2 regions of the Bacillus sp. AFS053548 genome follow, and region 2 is predicted to be linked to the other one. Evidence: a T-box and tRNA genes for the amino acid it is inferred to sense, from the RefSeq annotation. Region 2 holds a T-box; the other holds one or more tRNA genes.
What was found. A T-box is a leader RNA that pairs with one kind of tRNA and senses whether it is charged. The one in region 2 lies ahead of lysS (lysine--tRNA ligase), so its partner is inferred to be a tRNA-Lys.
Positions count from the first base shown of each region.

Region 1: it has a tRNA-Lys gene. The T-box ahead of lysS (lysine--tRNA ligase) is inferred to sense a tRNA for this amino acid. The anticodon was not compared.

Region 1 covers NZ_NUHI01000005.1:376,153-392,085, forward strand. The annotation lists gene CN946_RS03540 (DNA/RNA non-specific endonuclease) at 1-1,167, shown strand, start outside; gene rlmH (23S rRNA (pseudouridine(1915)-N(3))-methyltransferase RlmH) at 1,287-1,766, opposite strand; gene CN946_RS03550 (CxxH/CxxC protein) at 1,826-2,017, opposite strand; gene CN946_RS03555 (MBL fold metallo-hydrolase) at 2,223-3,017, opposite strand; gene CN946_RS03560 (two-component system regulatory protein YycI) at 3,020-3,817, opposite strand; gene CN946_RS03565 (YycH family regulatory protein) at 3,804-5,159, opposite strand; gene walK (cell wall metabolism sensor histidine kinase WalK) at 5,156-6,991, opposite strand; gene yycF (response regulator YycF) at 6,991-7,695, opposite strand; tRNA gene CN946_RS03580 (tRNA-Phe) at 8,034-8,106, opposite strand; tRNA gene CN946_RS03585 (tRNA-Asp) at 8,113-8,188, opposite strand; tRNA gene CN946_RS03590 (tRNA-Glu) at 8,212-8,283, opposite strand; tRNA gene CN946_RS03595 (tRNA-Lys) at 8,303-8,375, opposite strand; gene CN946_RS03600 (adenylosuccinate synthase) at 8,514-9,803, opposite strand; gene dnaB (replicative DNA helicase) at 10,079-11,437, opposite strand; gene rplI (50S ribosomal protein L9) at 11,465-11,908, opposite strand; gene CN946_RS03615 (DHH family phosphoesterase) at 11,905-13,881, opposite strand; gene CN946_RS03620 (YybS family protein) at 13,974-14,900, opposite strand; gene rpsR (30S ribosomal protein S18) at 15,033-15,266, opposite strand; gene ssb (single-stranded DNA-binding protein) at 15,345-15,830, opposite strand; gene rpsF (30S ribosomal protein S6) at 15,865-15,933, opposite strand, start outside.
Region 2 covers NZ_NUHI01000032.1:29,933-45,865, forward strand. The annotation lists gene CN946_RS17170 (rhomboid family intramembrane serine protease) at 1-547, shown strand, start outside; gene CN946_RS17175 (hypothetical protein) at 638-1,147, opposite strand; gene CN946_RS23550 (hypothetical protein) at 1,297-1,449, shown strand; gene lysS (lysine--tRNA ligase) at 1,514-3,082, opposite strand; T-box leader at 3,162-3,425, opposite strand; gene CN946_RS17185 (DUF6944 family repetitive protein) at 3,533-4,201, shown strand; gene CN946_RS17190 (DegV family protein) at 4,379-5,242, shown strand; gene CN946_RS17195 (DUF3243 domain-containing protein) at 5,399-5,647, shown strand; gene CN946_RS17200 (MDR family MFS transporter) at 6,011-7,486, shown strand; gene CN946_RS17205 (SH3 domain-containing protein) at 7,702-8,610, shown strand; gene CN946_RS17210 (IDEAL domain-containing protein) at 8,986-9,321, opposite strand; gene CN946_RS17215 (RrF2 family transcriptional regulator) at 9,450-9,863, opposite strand; gene spxA (transcriptional regulator SpxA) at 9,941-10,336, opposite strand; gene CN946_RS17225 (GNAT family N-acetyltransferase) at 10,687-11,241, shown strand; gene CN946_RS17230 (DMT family transporter) at 11,256-12,167, shown strand; gene CN946_RS17235 (MarR family winged helix-turn-helix transcriptional regulator) at 12,382-12,894, shown strand; gene CN946_RS17240 (MMPL family transporter) at 12,916-15,933, shown strand, end outside.

The DNA of each region.
Region 1 (15,933 bases), on a different contig from region 2:
TTGACAGGTAGTATTGGATCACATCAGTATTATTTAATTAAAGAAGCAAGTGGTGGTGGCGGAACTGTTGATCTACCGACTGCAGATGTTACAGGTACTATAAATTTAAGTGCAAGCAGCGGAAAAGTTGCACTAGCAAAAGTAACTACAGCGGTATCAGGTTCGACAAATTCTAATGTGGTGGATTTTGTTGGATTCGGCTCTGCAAATGATTCAGAATCTACACCAGTAGGTACTATATCTGCCACGACAAGTGTAGAACGTAAAGACAACAATGGTGGAACTTTCCAAGGCCAAGGGAATGGTTGGGACACGAATAATAATGCTAATGACTTTGTGATTACGAGCAGTCTAATTCCTCAAAATTCGTCTTCTACAGCGGAACCTTCAACAGAAACACAAACGGGCACTGATAATGATCATATCGGATTGGGAAATCCAAGTGGTGCTACAAATTATATATCTAATTCTAATAATTATTTGATGGTTAAACCTCAGTACGATTTATCTTACAACAATAGCAAACACGAGCCTAACTGGGTTAGTTGGCACGTAGGTTCATCTGACCTTGGAAGTGCGGCTCGTCAGGATGACTTCCGTGCTGATACTACATTGCCATCAGGGTGGTATCAAGTTACTGCTAGTGAATTTTCAGGAAGCGGATTTGACCGAGGTCACATGTGTCCATCTGCTGACCGTACATCTACTGTTGCTAATAATTCAGCAACTTTTCTAATGAGCAATATGATTCCTCAAGCTCCAAATAACAACGAAATTACTTGGGCTAATTTAGAGGAGTATAGTCGTTCACTTGTATCAGCTGGAAACGAATTATATGTAATATCTGGAGGCTATGGATCCGGGGGCACTGGGTCTAATGGATATAAGACTACTGTTGGGAATGGGGTTGTCGTACCAGCGAAAACATGGAAAGTGATCGTTGTATTACCTAATGGGAATAATGATTTAAGTCGAGTTACAGCTTCTACGAGGGTAATAGCTGTAGTGCTACCAAATGATCAAACAACTTCTAGTCACCCTTGGAGCTACTATAGGGTAAGTGTAGATTCAATTGAGTCTATGACTGGTTATGACTTCCTATCCTTGGTGCCGGCTAACGTTCAAAGTACCGTAGAAGCTAGTGTTGACAATGGTCCTACAAATTAAGTCCAGGGGAGATTTTCTTCACTTATGATGGAAATTTAAACTAAAAACACAGAAAAGGGAATGTGATCCAAAAAACTTTTGGTAGCACTTTCCCTTTTCTATTTTAAAATAAACTATCTCTATTTATGATATGGTTCATTCCTATTAATTCTAAATGAACGATAGATTTGCTCAACTAAAACCAACTTCATTAACTGATGTGGAAAAGTCATTTTTGAAAATGACAATGTATCATCCGCTCTTTTCATCACAGCATCACTTAGACCTAATGACCCGCCAATCACAAATGCAACTTTGCTGTTTCCATATGTGGCAAGTTGATCTATTTTTTTTGCTAGTGATTCAGACGTATGTTCCTTCCCTTTAATTGCTAATGCAATTACATAAGCATCTTCTGCTATTTTACTTAAAATTCTTTCGCCTTCTTTTTCTTTTACGATTAGCACGTCTGCATCGCTTAAATTCTCTGGTGCCTTTTCATCTGGGACTTCGATTATATCCATTTTTGCATAACTAGATAATCGTTTTATGTATTCATCAATCCCCATCTTTAGATACTTCTCTTTTAACTTTCCAACACTGATAATTGAGATATTCACATTATATCCTCACTTTACGAACAAGTTATACACAAAAGTTATCCACATACCCACAATTTCTATCCACATTTAGTGGGGGAATCTATGTTCGATACAATATATATGGCATCATTTTGACAATATTCACAGGTTGTGGATATATTATGCGATTTTTCGACTTTATTCAACAGGGGTGTTTCACTATACTTATCCACAAAATCGTCAAGAGCCCATTCTATATGCTCATCACAGCTTAAAATTATTTTTTCCACTTATACACAGCTCCTTTTTTTAGCACATAAAGAAAACTCGTCGATTGACGAGCCTTTTAGGCGAAGTCAGAGGCGTAGTTGCACTTATACTTAATTCCTAAAATTGGCGACTACGTCGAGTACCACTCCCTGCTTCCCAGTTTATATTTTTTAACGTAAAAAAAAGAGGAGAAAGTAAACTCTCCCCTTAAGTATGCGCTTTGTTTTATACATACACTATATCTGTTGGTTTTTGAGGGTCCGTATCATGAATTTCAAATTGCATCCCAACTTCAAATCCTTTTCCCTCTAATGTTTGAGTAACAGACATTCTGGCAAGCTCTTTCATATTATTATCTTGGCTTAAATGTGCAAGATAAATACGTTTTGTTTTATCTCCAATTACATCTGACATTGCTAGTGCAGCATCCTCATTTGAAACGTGACCAACATCGCTTAAAATACGGCGTTTAATGCTCCATGGATATCTACCCATGCGTAACATTTCGACATCATGGTTACTTTCAAAAATATACATATCTGCGTTAGAAATGATTCCCTTCATTCGGTCACTTACATAGCCTGTATCCGTAATTGTAACAAATTTTTTCTCATTATGATGAAATACGTAAAACATTGGTTCAGCAGCATCATGTGATACACCAAATGATTCAACTTCAATATCCCCAAACTGAATCGTCGTTTCCATGTTAAAAATGAACTTTTGCTCTGTTGGAATTTCTCCAATTAAATGGTTCATTGCTTTCCATGTTTTTTCATTCGCGTAAATTGGGATTTGATATCTTCTGGCAAGAACTCCAAGCCCTTTAATATGATCACTATGCTCATGCGTGACTAGAATGCCGGAAACTTCTTTTATATCCCTGTTGATTTCTTTAAATAAAGACTCCATCGCTTTACCACTTAGTCCTGTATCAACTAAAAGCTTAGTTTTCTCCGTCCCAACGTATAACGCATTTCCGGTACTTCCACTTGCAAGTACACTAAAATGCAGACTCATCGCTATTCACTCCATTGTTCTTTATCGATCTTAATTATTTGTCCCTCAATAGCATTAACAAAGTAATCCTGCTGTTCATTGACAACTATATGCCACGCTGGTGCGATGAATTTAACTCCATTCGATAACGGGATTACTGTATAATAGCCAAAATCAACTTTTGTAATTCGATCACTCGGTTTTAATTCATCTTTCACAAATAAATTTTCAATGGCTTTAATTGCCGGTAAAGCTTCTTGCACATTCTTTTTATCGATCATTTCTTTTAAGTTTTCTAAATATCTTTGGCGATACCCGTATATCTCATTTTTATCGTTATACTTTATTTCAACTACTGAGCTTTCGATATTATAAATTAAGCGATCTTTATAGGTTTGACAGAAGTATATAGTTTTTGACGTTGGATCTATTTGACAATAATGATAGTTACCACCATTCCAAACATACTCCTTCACAAAATTTTCTAAGAAGAGTATTTTATTTGTCTCTGCAATTGGAACTGGTTTTTTCAATTGACTTTGTAATACATCTTTGTAGATTTGTATATTCTGTCCTTTTCTATCAGCAAAAGTTTTCTTCGAGAAATCCTTACTATTTCCTGATATATAAGATTCCTTTAAAGAATTTTTAGGTAATGTCACATATGTGATATCATTTTCCTTTAATTGCTCCTCAATACTCGATTCCGCCATCGTATCAAACTGATCGCTACTTCGCTTTTGATAATATTGAATCGCTAAAAATAAATCTAATACTAAGAAAGTTAAAATAAATATTGTTTTGATCCTACTCCAATCCAACAATATTCACCCCAGTTCTACTTAGCAAATCTTGATCAATCTTCTTATATGTGTCATCGTAATTTATAATCCAAACAGGTTTTAACTGGATTGCTCTATTATAGTACGGCTGATTGATTGTTGATTTATCTTCATCAAATATCGTCTCGTACCCTAAGCTAATATCCTTAATAAGGGATTTATTAATAGATTTATTATTAGATATGATCTCCATAATTTGAGGACCGGCCATTAATTCCATTTCACTTTCCTTCTTGTCCACCTGGATTCTAGTAAATTTATACAATGGACGTTTAAAGGTTTCTATATCATCTACTCCCCAGCCCGTCGTAATTGTTGAATTATTATACACAGGTAAATTATTTACAAAAAGTCTAAATGAAACTTCATTATTTTCAGGTTTAACACCAGATAATATATATCCATCAGTCCAGCCACCATGAGCATTAATAAAATCAACACTTCTTTGGACTAATAAATTAGGACTTTGGTTATTATTATTTTCAGGTGTTGTCGGGTTAACAAATGCAATCGAACGGTTTAATGGTGAAACTGACATTAATCTAGTACCGTCTGTGAATGTATCTCCTGAATCAGTACTTTCTCTTCGGACATTTGATGGATCACTAAATATTGCATCTTTTAATTTATCAACATCTATATCCGTTGTAAGAAACTCCATCGTTGTTAATTTGATTGGTTTTTTAGGTAAATAAATTATTTTACCTGAATCTAACTTATATCTTAAGCTTTCAGTAAAGCTTTCGTAATTGTCTCTTATCTTTTCAACTGAAGCAATAATTGAAGAGTTATCAAAGGTTGCTCCATAGAGAATATTTTGTGCTTCATTTGAAAAATAGATCCTTGCTGAAGAATCCTGTTTAGTAGATAAATTGATGATTATTCGGTCAAATAAAACATTTTGTAGTCGTTTTGCATCTAGATTAAGAACTTTACCTAATGTCTCTACTGGTACTACAGTCGGAAAAATAATTTCTAATTTATTTTTTCCTTTTGTAATTGATTGGTAGGCAACTTCAGACGTTTTATTTGTCAGATTTTCAAAATTTGTGATTTCGGATTTCTGCAATGATCTATAAATCGGTGATATATTACTCTGTTTAGTTGTTTCATAATTTTTATTTGATTCATGAACAACTAATAAATTCGGAATTACTATGTCCTTAAAGTCTCTTTTTGCACCAATCGAAACTTTTTGGACATAGTCTTGATTTTGAAGTACATCGTATGTTGGTTGATATGACCATAAGCTATATGAAAGTACTAAGCTTACTATAACAAGAGTAGTTAATATAACTGATTTTATATGTTCTCTTCTCATTCCCACTCATCCTCTTGGTCATCAGCCACCGGAAGTGTGAAATAGACTGTTGTACCCTTTCCTTCTTCACTTTTAGCCCATATATGACCATCGTGCGCGTAAATCATTTCTTTTGCCAAAGCAAGCCCTAGGCCGGTTCCCCCAACTTGTCTCGATCTAGCTTTATCTACTCGATAGAAACGATCAAATATTTTTGATAGATTTTCTTTTGGAATTCCCATACCTTGGTCAGTAATACTAACTAATATTTGATCTCTAGATTCCTTAATACGATAAGTTACAGTCCCACCTTCTGGTGAATACTTTAATGCATTTGAAATAATATTATCTAACACTTGTGTAATTTTATCTTCATCTATAAATACAAATCTCGTCTTACTTATAAACTCACGTTTGAACGATACTTCTTGAGACTTGCTCATTTCATGTCGATCGATTATACGATTAAACAACTCTGTAAAGTTAACCCAATCTTTCATTAAACGATATTCGGTACTATCTAACTTAGATAATTGTAATAAGTCATTTACTAGCCTAATCATTCGTTCAGTTTCATCTTGAGTTACTTGTAAAAACTTAGGAGCAATTTCTTTATTCTCCCAAGCTCCATCTGATAATGCTTCTAGATAGCTTCTCATCGTTGTTAACGGCGTTCTTAATTCATGTGACACATTGGAAACAAAATCTCTACGTTCTTGCTCTATTTTTTCCTGTTCAGTTACATCATAGAGTACGGCGATCAGACCATTAACTTTACCAGACTCTTTTTGTATAGTTGAAAAGCTAGCTCGTATAATCATTGGTCTCTTATTATCACTATAATCTAACATAATTGAATCTGGCTCATCGTATAAATCATCTAAAGTATTGATCTTTTCGATTCCCAATACCTCTAAGATCGATTTATTTAATACTGTTTCACGTGAAACATTAAGCATCGTTTCAGCTGGATCGTTTAAAAGAATAATTTTCCCTCTACGGTCAGTTGCAATAACCCCATCTGACATATGCTCTAGTACTGATTGAAGCTTTCTTCTTTCTCCATCCGTTGAAGCTCTGGCTTGCTGTAAATTACGTGATAGATTATTAAATGATATCGTTAATTCACCAATCTCATCTTCACTATAGGCCTTTAATTTGCGAGAGAAATTTCCTTTCGCCATTTCTTGGGCCTGTCTTCTAATTTCAGAGATTGGCTTCGTAATTGCTTTAGCCAATAATATTCCTAAAATGGATGTAATCGCGACTGCTATAAGTGTACCAGTTGAAAAAATACGGTTAATTAATTCCATTCTTTCATAAGTGCTTTCCATAGAAGCACTTGTGTAAATGGCTGAAACAATTTCGTCACCTTCCATTACTGGGGTAACAATCGTTTTCATTCGATGACCATTTTTAGGATCAATTAACACTTTCTCAGTTCTAGTACCTACTAAAAGTGCTCTTTTTACTAAAATATCAGTAGTCCTTTTACCAACAATAGATCGATTACTAGAATCTGAAGTAGCAATGACTTCACTATTTTGGTTAATAACTCTTACGTCTGATATTCCAATATTCTTTCCGAAGTCAGAAACTATTTTTTGAATATTAGCTTTTACTTCTGGATCGTCTAGAGTTTTCTTTTTTTCATACTCTATTTTTATATTGTAAGCCAATAGCTTAGCACGTTCGTTTATCGCAACTGTAAAACTGTTTACAAGTTGCTTTTCAAGCTCTCTTGAAAAATAAACGCTAATAATTTGCATAGCCACCAAGATTAGTAAAATATAAACAAGTACAAATTTAAATACAATTGATTTAAATAAACCAACTTTATTATAAGCTGCCATTAATCTTGCTCCGGATCACGGAGGTAATATCCTACTCCTCTTCTTGTTACAATGAAAAGTGGATAACTTGGATTGTCCTCAATTTTCTCACGAAGTCTTCGGATTGTTACATCGACAGTTCGTACATCTCCAAAGTAATCATAACCCCAAACAGTTTGAAGTAAATGTTCTCTCGTCATAACCTGTCCGATATGCTTCGCTAAATAATATAGTAATTCAAATTCGCGGTGAGTTAATTCGATCTTCTCGCCACGTTTTGTTACGATATAAGCGTTTGGATTGATAACAAGCGAGCCAATAATAACTTCCACTGACTCTTCTTTTTCAGATGTAGTTCCTGTTTGGTGTCTACGTAAATTTGCTTTTACTCTGGCAAGTAACTCACGTGTACTAAATGGTTTTGTTACGTAGTCATCTGCTCCCATTTCTAAACCTAGTACTTTATCTAATTCTGAGTCTTTTGCTGTAATCATAATGATTGGCATTTCATGGTTCTTTCTTATTTCTCTACAAACTTCTAAACCATCTCTAATTGGTAACATAATATCTAATAAAACTAGATCAGGAAGAAACTCATCTACTTTTTGTAATGCTTCCTCTCCATCATACGCACAAACAATTTCAAAGCCTTCTTTTTCTAAATTAAACTTCAATATATCAGCAATTGGTTTTTCATCATCGACTATTAATATTTTTTTATTCATTCCCCGCACTCCTTTTCTAGTCAGTTTTTGCTACCGTCAATTCTATACATATCTTTTGCATTTTAATATAAAATTAGGCAACAAATAAACTTATCATAGCAATTTCGTTTTGTGGACTATCAATCTAAATATAATACGACTACGCTCTTACGTGTTATTCTTTTTGTATATAAACACTAGATTTTTGAAAAAAACCTCTAGCTTGTTGCTAGAGGTCTACTCCACTTACTTCTATTTTAAATTAAGTAAGTTTTTTTGTAAAATCGAACTGTTATATTCTATTTTCTATAAGGTTGATATAAAATAAAAAACTACTGTATATACAGTAGTTTTTATGATGGCTCGGGACGGAATCGAACCGCCGACACGAGGATTTTCAGTCCTCTGCTCTACCGACTGAGCTACCGAGCCATTATATGGCGGTCCCGACCGGGATCGAACCGGCGATCTCCTGCGTGACAGGCAGGCATGTTAACCGCTACACCACGGGACCAAGATAATTTTATTAAAAAAGGATGACCCGTACGGGACTCGAACCCGTGTTACCGCCGTGAAAGGGCGGTGTCTTAACCGCTTGACCAACGGGCCACATTAATTTAAGAAAAGATGAGCCATGAAGGATTCGAACCTTCGACCCTCTGATTAAAAGTCAGATGCTCTACCTACTGAGCTAATGGCTCACAATGATTAACTTCATAAACTATTTACTAGTTATGACGACAAGATTTATCTTATCATACTTTCTAATAGTTTTGCAATAGTTTTTTTAAAAAAATAATAAAAGCCCCTAAATTTTTATTTAAGGGCTTTTTATTATATTAAGCTCCGTAAACGTTACGTACGATATTCGTTTGGTTACGGTCTGGACCAACTGAGAATACAGATAATGGAATACCTACTAATTGAGACACACGTTCTACATAATGTCTTGCATTAACTGGCAGTTCATTAAGAGTTTTTACTCCTGTAATATCTTCTGTCCAACCTGGAAGTTCTTCATAAACTGGCTCACATTCTGCAAGTTGTTTTAAGCTAGCAGGGAACTCAGAAATTGTTTCTCCACGGAATTTATAAGCAACGCAAATTTTAACAGTCTCTAGACCTGTTAATACGTCAATTGAGTTAAGTGATAAATCAGTAATACCACTAACACGACGAGCGTGGCGAACTACTACACTATCAAACCAACCTACACGTCTTGGTCTTCCAGTAGTTGTACCGTACTCACGACCTACTTCACGAATTGTATTTCCAATTTCGTCGAAAAGCTCAGTTGGGAATGCACCTTCACCAACACGAGTAGTGTAAGCTTTACATACACCAACAACATGATTAATTTTTGTTGGACCAACACCAGATCCGATTGTTACTCCACCTGCAACTGGGTTAGAAGAAGTAACGAATGGGTATGTACCTTGGTCGATATCTAGCATTACGCCTTGTGCGCCTTCAAATAATACGCGCTTTCCACCATCAATTGCATCATTTAATACAACAGAAGTATCACACACATATTTTTTAATTTGTTGTCCGAACTCATAATATTCTTCAAAAATCTCTTCGATATTTAATGAATTTGAATCATACATTTTTTCAAATAAATTATTTTTCTCTTCAAGATTACGTTTTAATTTTTCGTAAAACTCTTCTTTATCTAAAAGGTCTGCCATACGGATTCCCACACGAGCAGCTTTGTCCATATAAGCTGGTCCAATACCTTTTTTAGTAGTACCAATTTTATTATCACCTTTACGCTCTTCTTCTAGCTCATCTTGTTTTAAATGATAAGGTAAGATAACATGAGCACGGTTACTAATACGTAAGTTGTCAGTTGAAACACCTTTATCATGTAGGTATGCTAGCTCTTGAACTAAAGCTTTAGGATCTACAACCATACCATTTCCAATAACACAAATTTTATCTGAGAAGAAAATACCTGATGGAATTAAATGAAGTTTGTACTTTTCACCATTAAATACGATTGTATGACCTGCATTATTACCACCTTGATATCTAGCAACTACTTCTGCCTGTTGTGATAAAAAGTCAGTAATTTTTCCTTTTCCTTCGTCTCCCCATTGAGAACCAACTACTACTACTGATGACAATGTACTGCACCTCCGATTAAAATACGCTATTTCCGAACTAAAACCAAAACTAGTATACCAAACTTACGGGATTTGTCAATAAATCTCATTGAATAATTCTGTTCTAAGTTTTATTTGTTCGTAAATACAAACTAAAGAATTTGATAAAAATAGTTTGCCCTAACAAAAAAAAATAATCACATAGATTCACTATGTGATTATTTTTTAGATGGCATCCCAAGTAATAGCAATCAGACAATTGAACATATTTGTGACTGTCTGTTTCCAAACTATTTTTAGGCACCTGGTGCTTGCTCATCAAACCTTCGTTCTAAGTTTACGAACTTGTTATATTCTTTTACGAATGCCAATGAAACAGTACCTACTGGACCATTCCTTTGTTTAGCAATAATGATTTCAATAATATTTTTATTCTCTGATTCTTTATCATAGTAATCGTCTCGGTATAAGAACGCAACAATATCCGCATCTTGCTCAATACTTCCTGATTCACGGATATCAGACATCATTGGACGTTTATCCTGTCTTGACTCAACGCTTCGTGATAGCTGAGATAAGGCTATTAGAGGTACTTTTAATTCCCTTGCCAGTCCTTTAAGAGATCGTGAAATTTCAGATACTTCTTGTTGACGATTTTCTCCACTTTTGCCGTTACCTTGAATAAGCTGCAGATAATCAATTAGGATCATTCCTAAGCCATGCTCTTGCTTCAGCCTTCTACACTTAGCACGTATGTCATTTACTCTAATACCAGGTGTGTCATCGATATATATGCCTGTACCAGCTAGGCTACTAGCAGCCATCGTAAGCTTATTCCAGTCCTCTTGTTCAAGATTACCTGTACGCAATGCCTGTGCGTTAATATTTCCTTCCGCACATAGCATACGCATGACAAGCTGATCTGATCCCATCTCAAGACTGAAAATTGCTACGTTTTCATCCGTTTTAGTAGCTACGTTCTGTGCGATATTCAATGCAAAAGCCGTTTTACCTACTGAAGGACGAGCGGCTACTATAATTAAGTCATTCGGCTGAAATCCCGCTGTCATTCGATCTAAATCGGTAAACCCTGTCGGTACACCTGTGATTTCGCCGCGTTGATTAAATAGGGTCTCAATTTTACTAAATGTAGTAAATACTACATCTTTGATACTTTGAAAACCAGAAACGTTTGTGCGCTGAGCTACTTTTAAAATACTTTTTTCAGCCTCGTTTAATACAACATCTACTGGAGTATCTGGCGCATAGCTTTCAGTTACAATATTTGTCGCGGTTCTAATTAATCTTCTTAAAGTAGATTTTTCTTCAACGCTCTTTGCATAGTATTCAACGTTAGATGCCGTTGGTACTGAAGCCAGTAAATCATTTAAGTATGATACTCCTCCTACTTCTTCTAACACTCCTTGATTAGCTAGTTCAGAAGTAAGCGTGATAACATCTAGAGGCTCATTCCTTGAAGCAATCTTTAGCATCGCTTCAAATATTTTTTGATGGGCAGCTCGATAAAAGTCATCTGGTAAAAGCCGTTCTGAAGTTGATATTAGCGCCTCTGAGTCTAACAGTATGGCCCCTAATACTGCCTGTTCAGCTTCTATATTCTGTGGTGGAGTACGATCATTTAGCAAATCACTCATTTCTAGTCCTCCAGATGCTTGTTTTTCTTATTGTTCTTTAACGTGTACTTTTAAAGTTGCACTTACTTCAGGATGTAATTTTACTTTAATATTTGTTACACCTAGTGCTCTAATCGCATCATTCATTTCGAATTTACGCTTATCTAGTTTAATACCATGCACTTTATTAAGCTCATCTGCAATTTGCTTGCTTGTGATTGATCCGAATAGACGGCCTCCCTCACCTGACTTAGCTTTTAGTTCTACTGTTAAAGTTTCAATTGTTTCTTTTAGCTTTTTACAATTTTCCAATTCGATTTGTGCATCTTTTAATTCTTTATTTTTTTTCGCTTCAAGAGTTTTCATATTACCTGCGGTAGCTTCAATAGCATCTCCGTTTTTGATTAAGAAACTTGCATAGCCATCTGCGATATTTTTAGTTTCTCCTTTTTTACCTTTTCCTTTTACATCTTTTAAGAAAATTACTTTCATTTGTTTGTTCTCCCTTCAATATATTCATCGATTATTCTCAATAAATGTTGTTCAACTTCTCTGATTGAAGAAGATTCAATTTGTGCAGCAGCATTTGTTAAGTGACCGCCACCACCAAGCTCTTCCATTATTAATTGAACATTTATATTCCCTAATGAACGACTGCTGATGCTAACAACATTATCTGACCTTTTCGCAATAACAAAAGATGCAATGACATCAGTCATCGTTAATAATGTATCTGCAGCCTTTGCGATTAAAACTTGATCATAGCTTACATTGTCTTTTCCAAAGCTAACCGCAAAGCCCTCTTTGTACATATAGGCTTCCTCTATCAATTCTGCTTTGCGAATATATTCATTCATATCTTGTTTTAGTAAATTTTGAACGAGAATCGTATCTGCGCCATTCGAACGCAGGTATGACGCTGCGTCAAAAGTTCTTGCTCCTGTTCGGAAAGTAAAACTCTTTGTATCAACAATAATACCTGCAAGTAAGGCTGTTGCCTCAAGCATGCTTAATTTTATTTTCTTAGGTTGGTACTCCAATAACTCAGTTACTAATTCTGCAGTAGATGAAGCATATGGCTCCATATAAACGAGAATTGCATCCTTAATGAAGTCCTCTCCTCTTCGATGATGGTCTATAACAACAATTTTATCTGTTTCATTTAAAAGTGATTCTTCTTCAACCATTGTTGGTCTATGGGTATCTACTACGATTATTAATGTATCTTCAGAAATAAGTTCTTTTGCTTTTTCAGGTGAAATAAAACAAGACATAAATTGTTCATTTTTAGACATTTCCCTCATCAAACGATTAACACTTTTATCTACTTCATCTTTATCGATTACTACATAACCATCCACTTCATTGTGCATTACCATTTTTAAGATACCAACTGCTGAACCAAGAGCATCCATGTCAGGTAACTTATGACCCATTATCATAACATTGGTACTACTCTTCATTAAATCTCTTAATGCATGCGAGATTACCCTCGCTCTAACCCTCGTCCTCTTTTCTACAGGGTTTGTTTTTCCACCAAAAAACTTTACTTTACCATTAATGTTTTTAACAGTTACTTGATCTCCCCCGCGTCCTAGCGCTAAATCTAAACCAGATTGAGCAAGTTGGCCAAGTTCGGTTAAATTCAAACTACCTACTCCAACACCGACGCTTAGAGTAAGAGGTAAATTACGCTTTGTAGTTTCTTCCCTTACTTGGTCTAATATAGAGAATTTATTATTTTCTAATGCTGCCAGAATTCCTTCATTTAAAACTACACTATATCGATCGGATGAAACACGTTTTAAGAACATACCATGACTATTAGCCCAACTATTTAACATTGTTGTTACTGCACCATTTACACTAGAACGCTCCTGGTCATCTAAACCCTGTGTCATTTCATCGTAATTATCTAGTAAAATAATTCCGATTACTGTTCTTTGATCTTCGTATAACTTCTCTAGTTGTGCTTGTTCTGTCACATCAAATAAGTAAATGTATCGCTCTTCCCTTTTAATAACTACCCGATATGTTCTTTTACTTATAATCAATACATCTTCTTTTTTCTCTTTTTTCGAAATTAAAGCCATTAATCCTTCAGATAGATCAAATATGTGTTTACCAATTAATGAACGATCATCTAAAATATTTAAAATATATTGATTGCCCCATTCAATATGGTACTCTCTATCATAAAGTAATACTCCAATTGGCATTTCTGTAATTGCTTCGTTGCTTAAATTTTTCACTCTCGACATAACTGATTCTATATACATATCTAAAACGTAGCGATACTTAATTTCTAACTTTACAACTAGAAAAATAACGCATAAAAAGATAACGATAAAAATTATCCCTATTTTAGGTTGAATATAGACCACGGTTCCGATCAGAAACACTGAAAGAGCAGTTAAAAGATAGACGGGTATAAGAAACATCTGTTTCTTATGAAAATCTTGCATATGTTCAACCCCTAAGCCAAATAAAATCTAACTTACATATTAAAGTTTATTCACTTTTTCACAACAAATTAGTAACAAATATGTTTTTAAGTTTAAATTTTTCTTCTATTAAATATTCCAATTGAGACAATTCCAATTAGTAAAACAATATAAATTAATGGTTGAATGATAAAACTTGCGATCAATATAATAATTGGTACCGCTTTAGAAAAATGTTTTAAATAACTAAAATAAAAGATCGATGCGTAACCTTGAACGAGCAGTAAAATTTGAAGTACATAAGTTAAGTTAATCACTGCTGTACTGAGGAAACTACTTTGTTTCAAATTGAAGAATGAAAAAATCATTACAATTAAAAAGAACCACATGAATCCTACTGGGAGTCTAAACTCTCTAAATGGCTTAAATTTTGGTGTTTTATAACCTAATCTTCTTATTAATGGAAAAGTTACTAGTTGGGTTAAAAAAGCAAGTATAAAACTAACCATTAACAGTATTGAAGGAATTAATGTAGGGATTAATTTAATAGCATTTGTAAGACTATCTAATGCCTTTTCATTGGCATTTGTACCAAGACTGGCACTAAGTTCCTTACTTTTTTCTATAGCTTCCGTTGCCAAGTCTATATTCTCTTTAACGAAATCAATATGAAAAACAGCTTTGAATAGTATGTACGATAGTACTGTATGTATTAAATATAAAAAAGTACTAGTAAGTAAAATCTCGCCTTTACTTCGGTCGTTTTTCAATAGATAACCAAATGCTATACCCACTGTTGAGTACATTAAAGTAACTGGAAGTAAATTAAATGAGGTAATCACAATTGTTAATCCCAGCGCCACACAGCAAAGTAAAAGTGATTCTTTAATTGAGTATTTAATACTTAGAATAATAAATGGCAGTGGCATAAGGAATGCCATAAAAATTGAGAGAAACGGTACAAATCTAAATATTAACAGTAGTACTGAGTAAATAGCTAATAGTACTGCACCCTCGGTAATAAATCGAGTCGATTTCAAAATAAAGCTCCTTTCAACTACCCCTACTTATTTCGCGATAAGCATACTATTTCTTATTTTACCATAAAACTTATTTTTTCATAAATACAAAAAAAGTACAGCACGAGAATGCTGTACTTTTTATTACTTAGCTTATTCAGCTACGTATGGTAATAAAGCCATTTGACGAGAGCGTTTGATTGCAATCGTTAATTTACGTTGGTATTTCGCAGAAGTACCAGTTACACGACGAGGTAAAATTTTACCACGCTCAGAAACGAAACGTTTTAATAACTCAGTATCTTTGAAGTCGATTGTAGTGATGCCATTTGAAGTAAAGTAACAAACTTTACGACGTTTAGCACGTCCACCTTTGCGTCCACCCATTGCCATTGTTATTTCCCTCCTCTACTTAAAAGTTAGTTTTTTAGTAATGCTAACCGTTCAACATTACACTTTTTATTATTAGAAAGGAAGATCGTCATCAGTAATGTCAATCGTTTTGCTTGTCCCACCAAATGGATCATCATTAAAGCTAGGCTTTTGAGATGGTGCTTCGAAAGGATTTCCAGCGTTAAAACCTTGATTTTGTTGATTCATACCGAATGAACCACCTTGGTTACCTGATGCATTTCTTGGTTCTAAGAATTGAACAGAGTCAGCTACAACTTCAGTTACATATACTCTCTTACCATCTTGACCATCAAAACTTCTAGTTTGAATACGCCCCTCAACGCCAGCTAAGCTTCCTTTTTTCAAGAAGTTTGCTACGTTTTCAGCAGGCTTTCTCCAGATAACGCAGTTAATAAAATCTGCTTCTCTTTCACCTTGCTGATTTGAGTAGGTACGATTCACCGCTAGAGTAAATGTTGCAACGGCAACCCCACTTGGCGTATAACGTAAGTCCGGATCCTTTGTTAAGCGACCTACAAGTACAACACGATTGATCATCTGATTCCTACCTCCCTAAAGCATTTAAAAAATATTATTTTTCTTCTTCACGAATAACGATGTGGCGGATGATATCTTCGCTGATTTTCGCTAAACGATCGAA
Region 2 (15,933 bases):
ATGTACTATATTAGCGATTATTACGACATTTTTAGGTGGTTATACAATCGAAAATATCATCAATTTAGGTGGATATGAGCATGAATTAGTAAAACAAGGTGAAGTATGGAGACTTTTTACGTATGCATTTATGCATGGGAGCTACGCTCATTTTTTTATGAATATGACCTTTATGATTATTTTAGGTAGACCATTAGAAAGAGCGTTAGGTTCAGTTAAATTTTTATTATTTTATTTATTATCGGTTATTCTTACAGGACTTATTATTAATTTTAACTATTCGCCTAATACAGTTGAGACAGGGGCATCCGGTGTAGGCTACGCTTTTTTAGGAATGTATTTATTTATTACCTTATTTAGAAAAAAGATGCTCTTTTCAGATGATCGTAAGTTTGTCATTACATTTTTAGGGATTGGATTACTATCTTCATTAATTATCCCATCGACTAGTTTAACTGGTCACTTAGCTGGTATGATTATCGGTTTTATAATAACTCCTTTATTATTAAAAAAGAGTGCAAGGTTTCAAAACTCTGTTAATGTTTAGAATACATATATGAGAATATGTTTTAACAATATATAATATTTTCAAAACAAACCTAGTTCAGAATGGACTAGGTTTGTTTTCGTTTGATTTTTAAAAATCATAAAGATCTATAATCCTGTCAGCTGTTTGACGGTTTCTACATAATTTGTAGAGATCATTAAAAAAACGTTCAACTTCATTAGAATTACTCGGGATTGGTATTTCTACTTGAAGTGAACCAAATACTTGTTTGAAATATGCTTTTCGTTCAGCGTTTTTACCGTCACGTTTCAATGGATTATACTTCCAAACTAAAGAAAAATGTCCATTTTGCTCACGAATTTCTCTTATTTCTGCAGCGGTTGTAGATTTATTTTCAACATATATGACTAAATAAAAATTTTCATTTCGATGCCAGTCGATTAATAGTAAATAATAACTTTCTTCTTCGAATTTACTTAAATGAAAGGCTGAAACAATCAGCTTACCGTTTGTCCATTGTTGAAAATTTTGTAATGTATTTAAAGTTGTTGGTATTTCTTCAATATTAAATAAAGAATTATTTGAAACCATCCAATTTTTAATATGATTTGAAATACTGATTGCAAATTCTTTTTTCATCTTATACCTCTAACTTAATTAAGTATTTTTCAATATCATATCATCAAAATCAGCCTAATAAAATTCTTCCTTGTAATAATCTACCATCTATAAGTTAAAGTCCAAATACTCATATTATTAATGATGATTTAACTAAGGAGGATTTTATAATGGCAAGAGGTAAAAGCTTTAATCATAAGAAAAAAGGTCATGAACCAACTCATCCAAAAGGATCACTAGTTGCTCCCGAAGATCGTAAACATGAAGATCGAGAAGAAGATTATATTGTGACAGAAGAAGCATTTAAAAATCGTATTCAATAAAAATTAATAAAAATGGGACTCATTTTGTATAAAGCTGAGTCCATTTTTATTTTAGCTACCTATATTAACTTTCGTTGAAGTTTAATAAATTAATTAGCTGATTTCTATGCACTGCTTGAAATAACAATGGAATAGGTGGCCCACTTGTTCTATTTAAAACAAGCTGATAGATCATTGTGAAAAAATTATTTTGATTTGCTTTCATTATTTTTTTATCGTCATGATAACAAATCGAATATAATTCTTTCATTAATTCAGTTTGATCTTGGGGCTCGTTATTTAATAAATAGTCACATAAATTGTTCAACCAAAATTGCTGTTCTTCAGTTAAAGAGTGATAAAATTCAAAAGCTCGTTTTTCGTTTATCGTTATATTTTTTTGTGGATTGTATTTTTTTATCCAATATTCAGCCATATGACTAATTTTCTCTATTTCAATGGATGAGTAAAGTTCTCCATGATTAACAAATATGTCTTTTAATAGATCTACATTGTAATTTACAAGAGGCAGAATACTAGCAACATGATTAAACTTTGGATATTTTTTATCAATTTTGCCGATATGTGCAAATTCTACCGATTGGCAAATATCTAAATCGTGTAAAGATTGATCGATAAAATTTGATTGATACCGTTCAAATTCTGAATAGTTTTTAATCACATCTTCATCTAGACCAATATTAAATGCTGCGGTTGGTTTATATTTAGCAAACATAAAGAGAATCACTTCTGGTAAATAGATTTGTAATAACTCGGTTGGGGTTATTAAATTACCAGAGGAACTGGACATTTTTTGATTTTGACCTTTTATTCCAATAAACTCATAAGGTGTATAATGAGGTGCATCATAGTCAAATATGGCTTTAGCAATTTCTTTTGAAACATTGTAACTACCTGTTTCAGAAGAATGATCTCTTCCACCTGGTTCAAATACAACGTCTTCTTTCATCCATCTCATAGCCCAATCAATTTTCCAGTTTAATTTAATATTGTTTGTAACTTCTACAGATAATTGATTTGAAAATCCACAACGACATGTATAATTTAACATTTTGCTTTCCCTATTATAATGAGTAATTGAAGGATCATCTTTCTCGCAATTTTCACAGTATAGCGTAATAGGGTAAAAATTATTACGTTCACGTTCATTTGGAACACTAGTTTTGAACTTCATTAAAATATCATAAATTTCTTTTCTTTTTTCGATAGCATGTATAATTTCTTCATTGTATCTTCCAGATTTGTATTCATTACTTTGATAAATAAACTCAACCTCAATTCCTAGTTCAGATAAGGAATTTTCAAATTCCTTTTCGAAGTGTTCAGCGAATGTTGAGTGACAACCAAATGGGTCTGGGATATTTGAATAAGCTTTACCTATAAAATGATAAAAAGTTGGATCAATATTATTCGGGACCTTCCTAAAACGATCAAAATCATCCCAAGAAAAGATAAATCTTGTTTTCTTACCTAAATTATTTAAAGCTTTCACAACAAAATAAGTGGTTATGATCTCACGAAAATTTCCAATGTGGACTGACCCGGATGGGCTAATGCCAGATGCACATACATAAGTTTCTTTATTTGGATATTTTTCAATTAATTCATTTGCGATTTTATATGCCCAATGCATGTTTTCACCTCGAAATTATTTGTTTTTTTTAACCTTCTAATTGCAAATAAAAAAACTCCCACCCCCAAGATTTAATCATCTTGAGGACGAGAGTTTGTTAACTTCGTGGTACCACCCCAGTTTATTGATATGTTACCATACCAACCTTATTTAGGTACGGCACGAATGCTTATACCCTATCTCTATAACGGGAGAACCCGTCGTACCATCCCTAAAGTGAACTTTAGTTCTATAAGAAGCTCCAAGTCTTTTTTCATAAAGTTTATTATTACTCCTTTTTCAGCACACAGGAGCTCTCTGTAAATAATTTTAGCTTTACTACTTTTCTCTTCATAGCCTTTAAATTTCGAAATATTAATTGTTATTATATTAATCAAAACAATATTAATTGTCAATTAAATTTAAAGTTGAATAAACTGATTTAAATACTATTTGAATGGAGGTGCCAAAGTGAGGGATTTAGTTGATGATTTACCCCTAATTGGTGCGTATTTTTTATTATTTGGTACATCAACGGCTGCAGTTGGTATTTCAAGTACAAAAATCGTAAGCGAAAACTTTGGTAGAAGTTTATTCGCTAAAGGTAATGCGATTGAAGCTTTTGGAAACACCATTCAAGCAATTGGAAGAGAAAAATTATATGAGAGAGCAATAAAAGAAAATGAAAATGAAATAGAAAAAGAATTTGAATTAACAATGATGATTGGTGCTTGGATTCAAGCAGCCGGAAATGCTACAAATACATTTGCAACAAATTTAGAAATTGAAGGAATGGAAAGAGAAGGTTTTAGATTAAACGCACTAGGAGGTATTATTCAATCAATTGGTGCTCAAATTGAAACAACTGGAGCATTGATGGAGGGGACGCAACTAGATAAAATTGAGGCTTATGGCAATCAATTAATCGGTTTAGGAGCTTTAATTGACGGTATTGCTAATGCGGCGTTACTACGTGATAAGATTATTTTAGGTCATGATTTATTACTTGTTGGTAGCTGGGTACAAGTGTTCGGATCCATTTTAATTATTTATGCACTGCGCCAAAAAAGAAGTGAAGATGAAAAAAATCAATTAGAATATCGATATGGCTATTATCCAAATAAACAGTTTGAATGGTAAATTTAAAATTTTTTGTGAAGAATATGAAAAAAAGAAGGTATATATTAGTTAATAGCAAATATTAATATTAAAATTATATTAAAACATTTCATTTTTCTGTAAAAGCATTTTGTGAGAGAATAGAATTTATGAGTTTAAATAGAATAAACCAATTTTTTGAAACAGAGGTATGATTAGATGAATTTAAAAATTATTACGGATAGTGCGGCTGATTTACCAAAAGAGATCATTGAACAATATAATATTGATGTCATTCCACTACGAGTTTATTCAGAAGATGAAAAAGAATATTTTGATGGTTTAACATTGGATTCAAAGACTTTATTTAATGAAATGCGTAATGGAAAAGTATTTAAAACGTCTCTGCCGTCGTATGAGTATATTTATAATACCTTCGTTAAATATGCAAAAGAAGATACATCATGTATCTATATTGCGTTTTCTTCTGAACTTTCAGGTACATATCAATCAGCAGTAATGGTAAAAAATGAGTTTGACGAGGAGTTTCCTGATTTTGATCTAGAGATATTTGATACAAAAAGTGCATCAATCGGACAAGGGCTAATAGCTGTTAATGCTGCAAAGCTTGCGTTGAACGGAGCTACAAAAGAAGAGGTTGTTAAGAATATAAAACAAAGTATACAACATATAGAACATATCTTTACAGTTGATGATCTTCAATATTTGGTGCGTGGAGGTCGCTTGAGTAAAATGGCTGGTTTTGTCGGCAATTTATTAAATATTAAACCAATCTTACACGTTGAAGATGGAAAGTTAATTCCACTTGAAAAAATTAGAGGTTCAAAAAAATTGATAAAAAGAATCCTTGAAATTATGGAATCTCGAGGAACAAATTTATCAACTCAATTAATTGGTATTTCTCACGGTGACGATTTAGAAAAAGCAATTGATATTAAAAATGCGATGGCAGAGACATTTGGATGTAAGGAATTTGTTATTAATTCAATTGGGTCTGCTATAGGTGCTCATGCAGGGCCTGGTACCTTAGCGATATTTTTTATGAACGAAAATAAAAAATAATATGAGTAAAAGAGCTAATTTTGCAAAATGATTAGCTCTTTTTTATTTTAATTTTCTGACAATATTACCCGGATAATAATTCATACATAATTACTTCAAAAAAGGTAAATAGTATTTATGTAATCTTCAACAACTATTATTATGAGGTGAAAAACGATGTCAATTTTAGATAACTGGGATCAATGGAAAGATTTTTTAGGTGATCGTTTAGATGCAACAGGTGACAAAGGTGTTGGTGAAGGTGCTATTTCTGAAATGGCATATCGCTTAGGAAATTATTTAGCAAATGAAGTTGAACCAAAAAATGCAGAAGAACAAATTTTAAAAGACCTTTGGGAAGTTGCAGATGAACAAGAGCAACATACAATTGCTCATCTAATGATGAAGTATGTTAAAAATAAATAATTAAAATAATGTGATTAAAAAATAGCCTAAGTGAATAGAATCATAAGGGCTATTTTTTATTTGTTTTATTTTTAAACTTTCTGTTTGAAGTAATAAGGTAGTCTTACAAAAAATCAATAGAAATAATTAAAAATTAAACTTGAAATGGACATATAATTAACATATACTGTACTTATTATGAGTACTGTTTTCGGATCAAGGACAATTACTATTTACATTTTAATTGTTTTTTTGTATGATAGACTTTCTGTTCAAATTTCGCTTTTATCATAAAATGTTTTTTGCACTAATAAATAGAATGGAAAATTTGAACGAGTTTCAATACAGCTTAACAAAAATAGATAGAAGAAATGGGGATAATATATGAATAATCAGCAAAACTCGGCTGACACGCCGTTTAGCGTAAAAACGATTATCGGTCCAATGATGGCAGTAATCGTAGGTATGATCATGGTTATTTTAGATAGTACGGTAGTAAACGTAGCATTACCTGGAATTACCGAATATTTTAAATCTGATTTAACAAAAATGCAGTGGACGATTACAGGATATACATTGGCATTATCAGCGGTTATACCACTTGCAGGCTGGATGTCTGATCGTTTTGGAGCAAAGAAAATTTTCTTATTAACGATTTTGTTTTTTACAATCGGATCAGTTCTTTGTTCTGTAGCACAAACACCTGAACAGTTAATTTTATTCCGAGTAATACAAGGAATAGGTGGAGGAATGGTTGCGCCAATCGGTATGGCAATTATCTTTAGATTAGCTCCTCCAGAAAAAATCGGATCAATCATGGGGATGCTTGGAATTCCAATGTTACTTGCACCTGCATTAGGTCCAGTTATCTCAGGATGGTTCGTAGAGTATTCTACTTGGCATTGGATTTTCTTAATTAATTTACCAATTGGTATTATTGCTATGATAGTTGGTGCTAAATTTTTACCTAATTTTGAATCAAAATCAGTACCTGCTTTAGATGGATTAGGTATAATCATTGCTCCAATCGCTTTTTCAATGTTAGCTTACGGAGTTAGTCAAAGTTCAACTAGTTGGACTTCAAAAGGAACATTAACAGGTTTAATCGTAGGTGGAGTTGCATTATTACTTTTCATCTTTGTTGAGCTTCGCCTAAAACAACCTTTACTTGAGTTACGTGTATTTAAATCGTCTGATTTTGTTAGAAGTATTTTAATTACATGGATTATGCAAATTGCTTTATTTGGTTCTTTCCTAATTGTTCCATTATTTTTACAAACAGTTAAACAATATGGGGCATTTGAAACGGGCTTAATTATGTTACCTCAAGCATTAGCATCGGCTTTAATGATGCCAATTGGTGGTAAAATGTATGATAAAGTTGGTGCTAGACCGATGGCGTTAGTTGGTTTAACAATTATCACATCTGCACTATTCATTTTCTCTAAGATTTCAGTTGACTCTTCTAATACATTTATTATGTTAACACTTGCTATGATGGGTGCTGGAATGGGATTATCAATGATGCCGATTAATACACACGTATTACAATCTGCACCAAGACATTTAGTAAGTCGTGTAACGCCTTTAACTGCAGCTGCACAGCAAGTAATGGTATCATTTGCAGTAGCAGGTATGGCTGGATTTTTAACTTCGAGTACTAAGGATTATATGGCAAAAACAACGAATCCATTAAATGCAATGATTTCAGCATTTGGTGATACTTTCTTACTAGCAGCAGGGATCGCATTAGTAGGAGCGTTGTTAGCGATCATTTTGCGAAAACCAAAAGTGCAAGATGTAGATGCGTCAAAAGCAGATCTTGATGAATCAAAATCTTCAATGATGGTCGGGCATTAATAAATAAAAAAGAAGCCAAATTTAAAATTGGCTTCTTTTTTTGTCATTATTGATTATAATTTAAATAGTATCGAAAAAATTTTAACAATTTCTACAATTTTTAGAGAAATGTTATAAAACTAATTGAATTGTAATAAAAATGTCCTTATTATGTAAGGTTAGTTATGTATAATAAAGGCTCAAATATAGATTTACTTTACAATGGAGCTGATTTAATGATTAAAAGTATTTGCAAAACAACTTTGGCACTATCAATTTTAACTGGAGGTTTATTCTATGGAAATACTACTCCGAGTTCTATTAAGACCGTGGAAGCTGCGACGATAAGTGGTACAGTAACTGCATCAGTTTTAAATGTAAGAAGCGGTCCTAGTACGAGTTATAAAGTAATTGGGACACTTAAAAAGGGTGCGAAAGTTACGATAACAAGCACAAGTGGTTCTTGGTATAAAATAAAAAGTGGAACAAAAACTGGATGGGTTTCAAGTAAATATATTAAAAAAGCTCCAACAACAGTTTCTGCCACGACCGTAAATAAAATGAAAACTTTAGGTACTTCAAAACAATTAATCATTGTGTCAGCAGAAAATGAAAGTACAAGAAATGTTTTAATTGAAACATTTGAAAAAAACGGTACTAGTTGGAAAAAATTACATACATATTCAGGTGTGATCGGTAAAAACGGCATGATTAGTAGTAAGCATGAGGGTGATTATGAAACACCTGAAGGGAAATATACAATTTCAACAGCATTTGGTAGATATTCAAATCCAGGAACGAAAATGACATACCGTAAAATTACTTCAAATGATGTATTTGTAGACGATTCAAATAGTAAATTATATAATACTTGGCAATTGGCATCAGAAAATAACGGTAGATGGAAAACTGCCGAAAAAATGAATATTTCTCAATATGATTATGGATTTGTTATTAACTACAATACTGCGAGAACCCCAGGAAAAGGTAGTGCAATCTTTTTTCACGTAGCTGGATCTTCAGGATATACTGCAGGCTGCACAGCTACACCTAAAACAAATGTAGTATCCATTTTAAAATGGTTAGATCCTGCAAAAAAACCACTAATTATTCAAACACCATTGAATAAATTAACTCAATATTAATATGATTTGAAACTGGTCAATGATTTGATCAGTTTTTTTATGTTTCAAACTTTCTAACTCGCTGGATTTATGATGATTAATTTCAATATGAACGTCTTGTTTATCCTTCGGGTGGAGAGGAAGTTCAATTTTCTCAAGAAGAGAAGGGGGATACTGGTTATAAAGTAGGAATCTTTCTCTTTTGAAAAACTAGGTTTATTGAATGAAAAGTATCGAATTACTAGTGTAGTTGTAAATAAAAAAGGTGTTAGTCTCTAATATATGAAAGGCTGTCTAATTGGAAGGTCTATAATATAATTCAAGGCTTTGTTAAACTAAAATGATGATTTTTAAACAAAAAAAAGGCTGTCTAAATAGACAACCTTTAATAAAGCTTTATTTTACGCTATTAACAAGTTGCTTCATGGAGTTTAACTGAGAAGATAGCTCATTAAACCAATCCTCATCCCCCGTTGAGAGGGCCACGTCAATTAGAAAGCGAATCTGTTCCTTGTTTGTCACTTTCGAATCAGGCATTTTCATAACGTTTTTATTTAGCATGTGAATGGTTTTCCCAACAGTCGTTTTGTTATCTGAAGTTATTACATTTACCTTTACTATTTCATCATGAATTTTAAATGATTCAACATAACCTATAACTAATTCACCACCCATTGATATACCTTTAACCCAGTCACCTGTTTTTAAAATAGTATCATTATTCAAGTTCATTTTTTCCACCTTCTTATTTAGATTTATAAGTTAAAAAATTTGTGATTATTACAGTTCTTAGATCAAACTGTAATTTTTTTTTTTACATTTCGATTAAAAGAAGGCTTAGCCTTCACTGTTTTAGCTGCTCAATTCTCACATTTGATATGATCGACAATGTCCTTAATATTGTATTGCTTTAAAAATTCCCCAAGATGTTTTTCTGCACCTAAGAAAATAGTAAAAAGAACATTTTGCATATTTGCCCCAACAACACACTTTTCATTTGATTCAGGGCACTTAGGCTGCAGTGCCCCCTCAGAGGTGATTATATAAATGTCCCATAGATTAACTTCATTTAAATCTAAGGCAAAAATAAATCCACCACCAGATCCTTCCTTCGATTTTATAAATCCATGCTTTTTTAACAAACTAAGCACTTTACGAATACGAACTGGATGGACACAGGCACTCTCTGATATTGCATCACTAGTAGACATCCGATCCGGCTGCAGCGCAAGATAAGTTAAACTATGAATGGCAAGAGTGAAATCACTATTCATGGTCTGCCTCCTAAAATCGTTAATTTTTTTATATATTTCTTTATTATATTTAGTTCTGTAATACAATTTGTTTATTATTAATTAGCTACTTTTTGTGATTTAATGTATGAGAATGTTCGTAGCTTACGAGGAAGAAAACTACGAATTTCTTCTTCATTATAACCAACCTGTAATCTTTTTTCGTCTAGGATAATTGGCAGGCGCAACATTTTGGGATTATTTATGATTAATTTATATAATTCATTAAGTGGGAGCGATTCAATATTAATATTTAATTCCTGAAACGTTTTTGATTTTTTCGATATAATCTCTTCAGTACCAGTTTCTGTCATGCGAAGAATAGATTTAATTTCATCAAGTGTAAGAGATTCATTCATAATATTTTTCACGCTATAATCAATATCATGTTTCTCTAGCCAAGCTTTTGCTTTACGACAAGATGTACAACTTGATGTTACATATAGATGCACCATTCTTTTACTCACTCCTTATATTTAAAATGTAATAAAAAAAATTACAGTTGAGAGAAAAAACGATTAAAAATGCATGATCTAATTAATCAAATTAGGTTGACTACCAAACTCAATTTAAATGAGTATACTGTAATTTTATTATTTACAGTTAAAAGTGTCAACTATAATTTTAGAGTTTAAATGATCGGTTTTGTTTTATAATTGTACCAAATACCAAAAAGAAATATACAATAAAATATAAGAAAATTCTGAATAAACTATCAAAATGCAAAAAATTATGTTTATTTTGAAATTTCTAAGTATAATAGAATGTACAATTACGATAAAAAGTGAATTTTTAGAGGTGGAATATGAGCAAACTAGAATTTTTTGAAATAGAGACTAGTCGATTAAAACTTAGAAGATTTAAAGATGAAGATGTTAGCAACTTTTATAAATATCGTTCAAATCCAGATGTGGCGATTTATCAAGGTTGGGAGAATTATACATACGAACAAGCAATTAATTTTATAGAAAAACAAAAATCAGCTGAAATGAATTTACCTGATTCATGGGTTCAAGTAGCGATTGAAAATAAAATGAATGGTCAACTAATAGGGGATATTGGCGTACATACTTTATTAGATCCTGCAAATCAAGTTGAGGTCGGCTTTACATTAGAGCCATTGTATCAAAATAAGGGATATGCTTTTGAAGCATTACATAGAATAGTTGATTACTTATTCAATGAATTAAACAAAGAAAAAATAAACGCAATCGCTGATGAGCAAAATTCATCTTCAATTAAATTATTAAGGAAGTTAGGATTTCAACAGATAAAAATAATAGAAAATTCTTATTTTAAAAACCAATATGTAACCGAAATTATGTTTGAACTTTCGAAAAATGATTGGAATAATAAGTAAAGGAAGAATTTTAAATGAATTTCTTTAAAGGAGCATTGTGTTTATCATTGGCCGCTAGTATTTGGGGGATGACCTATGTAGTTAGTAAAGTAGTATTAGACAGTATTTCTCCATGGTTATTACTTGAAATGAGATTTCTTTTAGCATTACTAACTTTAGGAATCATCAGTTTCTTCCAAAAAAGCTGGAAAATTAGTAAGAAAGATTTATTTCCAATCGCGCTAATTGCATTAGTAGGCTATACGGGCTCAATTGGTTTTCAATTTATCGGTACGAAGCTTTCAGGAGCAGCCATGGGATCTTTAATTACTTCAGCATCACCGGCGTTAATTTCATTATTTGCATTTTTAATTTTAAAAGAAAAGATTAATAGCCGTAAGATTGTATCTGTAATTTTAGCTACAATTGGAGTAATTGTTGTAATTGGATTACCAAAAGGTGGTTCAAATTTAGGAGCTTATTTCGGAAATCTCATATTAGTAGGTGCTGCAATAACATGGGCATTGTATACAGTTCTAAGTAAAGTTCAGACGAATAAATACTCATCATTAACCGTAACAACTTGGGCAACAGTATTTGGTGTAATTTTTACATTACCATTAACGATTATAGAACAAAGTAATAACATAACTGACTTGCCATCAAATAGTTGGATTTGGATGGGAGTTATATTTTTAGGCACGATTTCTACAGCAGGAGCGTTTTATCTTTGGAACAAAGGATTTGAATATATCGATACTTCCACAGGATCATTATTTTTCTTTTTACAACCATTAATTGGTACGATATTTGGTTATTTTTTATTAAATGAAGAAATTAATCCTTCATTTTTCATAGGAAGTATTCTAATTGTTGTAGCTGTGTATTTATCGATTAAAGAACCGAAGCAAAAGACAACGTACCAATATAAATCAAAAAAAGCATAATTCACATAAAAGTGGTTGAATAATCAACTGCTTTTTTTATTGGATATTTTTCCTAAATAGTTGAATTTTAACAATAGGAGTAACTAATTTTTAGGGAATTTACATTTATGTTTATTTAAATTGACAAATGCAGTTAAGACAAATATTATAAATCTTGTACGATACATCGTATAAGATGTATCGTACAGGAAGTATTGTGTGTTGGAGGGATTAAATGGTAGAACGTGCTGAATTTATAAGTGAATCAATCGATTTTTTACAACGATTTTTAATGAAAAGTCTTCAAAAACATTCAGAAGAACATGGCGTAACAATTCCACAAGCAAGAGTTATTGGTGAAGTATATGCACATAAAACAATGAGCATAAAACAACTTTCTAAAAATTTAAAAATGACGCAAAGTACTGTTTCAGATATCGTTGAGCGTCTTACTACAAAGGGGCTTTTGTTGAAAACACCTAACCCTAAAGATAAACGATTCGTAGAAATTTCATTACCAGAAAATATTTCGGATGAAATAAATGGTAGTATTACTGAAATTGCAAATAAATCATTAAATAGTGCGTTAACTTTTTTGGATTCACATGAACAGGAGATTGTAGAACAAGGAATGAGATTATTAGTAACAGCTGTAAAGAAGAAGATGGAGACAGATGGAATGGATAATTATGAATTCTTTGATGTATTGTATTTTCTTGATAAGGAAAAAGAAAAAAAAGAGAGATAAATGAATGAAGGAGAGGACCGTGTGAACAAAATCATAAAGGGTCGTTGGATCATTTTTTCAATTTGGTTAATTGCAACAGTATTGTTAACAGTTCTACAACCTGACATAAATGCAATTCTGCGGAATAAGGGGCAGGAAGGAGCGAATAGTGATTCACCTTCTGTTATGGCAGATCATATCCTCAAAAAAATGGATACTGCAAAAGGAACGAATAATCTGATTGTTTTTTATGATAAAAATAAAATTTCAAATGACGAAATGGAAAAAATTGGTGACGCTGTTAAAGGAATCCATGATAGCAGTAAAGAACTTAGAATTTCGGAAATCATTGATCCTTTTAGTATTCCAAATGCAAAAAGTTCATTAGTATCAAAAGACGGCACCACACTAATGGTGAGTTATAAGTTAGATAAAAACGGAAGAGAAATAGATGATATAAAAAAAGAATTAGATAATAAACTAAGTAAAGTACCAGTTAAATATTATCTAAGTGGTGAAGATTTTATCAACAATGATTATCTAAAAGCTTCACAAGCTGGAGTTGAAAAAAGTGCTGCATTGACAGTGATTTTTATTTTAGTAGTACTTGTTCTTGCGTTTAGATCGATTGTTACACCGTTTGTTTCATTAATTGCTGTTGCATTCTCTTATCTATGTTCAATGGGGATAGCTGCTCAATTAATCGATAAAGCTGGATTTCCAATTACAAGTCTTACACAAATGCTACTAATACTGATTCTTTTTGGTATTGGAACAGATTACAACATACTCCTTTTTAATCGTTTTAAAGAGGAACTTTCACTTGGTCATTCAGTTGATGAATCAATCGTAAACACTTATAAAACGGCTGGTAAAACAATTGCCTATAGTATTTTAACTGTGTTTATTGCGTTCCTTGCACTTGTATTTGCAGAATCACCAATATATAAATCAGGTGTTGTAGTTGTTATAGGTGTATGCATATTATTACTAGAAATATTAACGTTAACACCGTTTATTATGAAAGTTTTAGGGAAAAAGCTTTTCTGGCCATCTAAAAATGTAGGTGGACACAAAGAAAACAAGTTTTTTGGTAATTCATCTGCATTTGCAATAAAGAAACCAATTATAACAATTGTTATCATATTATTGATTTTATCTCCGATGGTATATTTCCATCAAGAAAAGCTAAACTTTGATACAATTGGAGAACTTGGAAATAAATATCCTTCATCAAAAGGATTTAATATCGTTTCAGATCATTTTGGTAAAGGTCAGGCAATGCCTGCAACAGTCGTAATTGAAAACGACAAAGCGCTTGATAATAATCAATCACTTGCAGTAATTGATAATGTTACTGAAAGACTTAAGAAGATAAAGGCTGTTAAGCAAGTATCTTCAGTTACACAACCTGAAAGCAAACAAATTGATAGTTTTTATGTTGATAGCCAAATGGGTACAGTGACTGATGGTATTTCAAAAACAAAAGATGGAGTTAACGAAATACATGACGGATTAAGTTTGGCCCAAGATAAACTAGGGTCAGCGGATTTTTCAAAGGTTAACCAAATGGTAGATGGTACAACGGAACTACAAAATGGTGTGACAGCATTAAGTGGTGGGTTAAAACAAATTCAAGCAGGGATTGGCAATGGTTCTGGTAATTCTCAATCAATCTCTAGTGGTATAGCAACGATCGAAATGAATTTAAGAAAAATGAGTAGTGGTGTATCATTATTGGCAAAAAATTATGAGAAAATGCAATCTGGTTATAAAGAATTGGGAACTCATTACCAAGAATCAGCACAAGCACTGCTTGGTCTAAAAGGCGCAATTTCTCAAATGCAATCAATGGTGACAGCACTAGGCAGTAGTTATTCAAATTCAAAAGATGATGTAAATTACCAATCATTAAAGCAAACAATTGATCAAACAGTTGTTTCATTAAATCAAATTACTCCAGAAGGAATCAAAGCTTTAAATGATAATTATAATGCTGTAACTGCAGGTTTTGCTACTGCAAACAGTAATCTTTCTAGTATGAGTAATGGATTAACTCAAATGGCTGATGGTTTGAAAAAACTTGAAAGTGGCTTAAACCAAGCATCATCAGGAATTGGAAAAATTGTCACAAATATGAATAAAGTATCAGATGGACTTGGTCAAATGAAATCAGGTCAGCAACAGCTAGTAACTGGCATCAATGGATTTAGTATTTTCGGAGAAAAACTATCAGATGTAAACGGTGGGTTAGAGAAAATATCTGACGGATTAGGAAAGACAAATGATTTCTTAACTCAGTATAATTCTAATAAAACTTTCTTTATTCCAAAAGAAGCATTGGCTGACGAGAACTTTAAAAAATCAATAGACATGTTTATGTCAAAAGATAAAAAGATTACAAAGCTAACAATTGTTTTGAAGAATGATCCATATTCAAAAGAATCTTTAAATACGATCAATAAAATAAGTTCAGTTGTTAAAAATGGACTTAAAGGCTCAGAACTTTCAGATGCAAAGTCAGGTGTTTCGGGTCCGAGTGCAACAACAAATGATATGAACAATATTTTAAGTAGTGACCTAAATAAAACAACAACAATCGTTATAATAGGGGTATTACTTGTATTATTCCTAGTGATAAGATCATTCTGGACTCCAGTATTTATCACTGCATCACTTTTAGGAGCATACTACAGTGCAATGTTTATGATCAACTATATTTTCATAGATTTGCTAGGATATGAAGGAATATCTTCTTTTGTTCCGTTCTTCTCTTTCATAATTATAGTCGCTTTAGGAGTGGATTATAGTATTTTCCTCATGATGAGATTTAAGGAATATACTCATTTGTCACCGAAAGAGGCAATCGTATTAGCATCTAAGCATACTGGTGGAGTAATTATTTCAGCGGTAATTATACTTGGAGGTACATTTGCTACACTTATACCATCTGGAATCCTTTTATTGTTTGAATTAGCGATTGCGGTAATAACTGGTCTAGTCGTCCTTTGCTTTATATTATTACCGATCTTTTTACCAGCAATGATCGCGTTGCCAGAA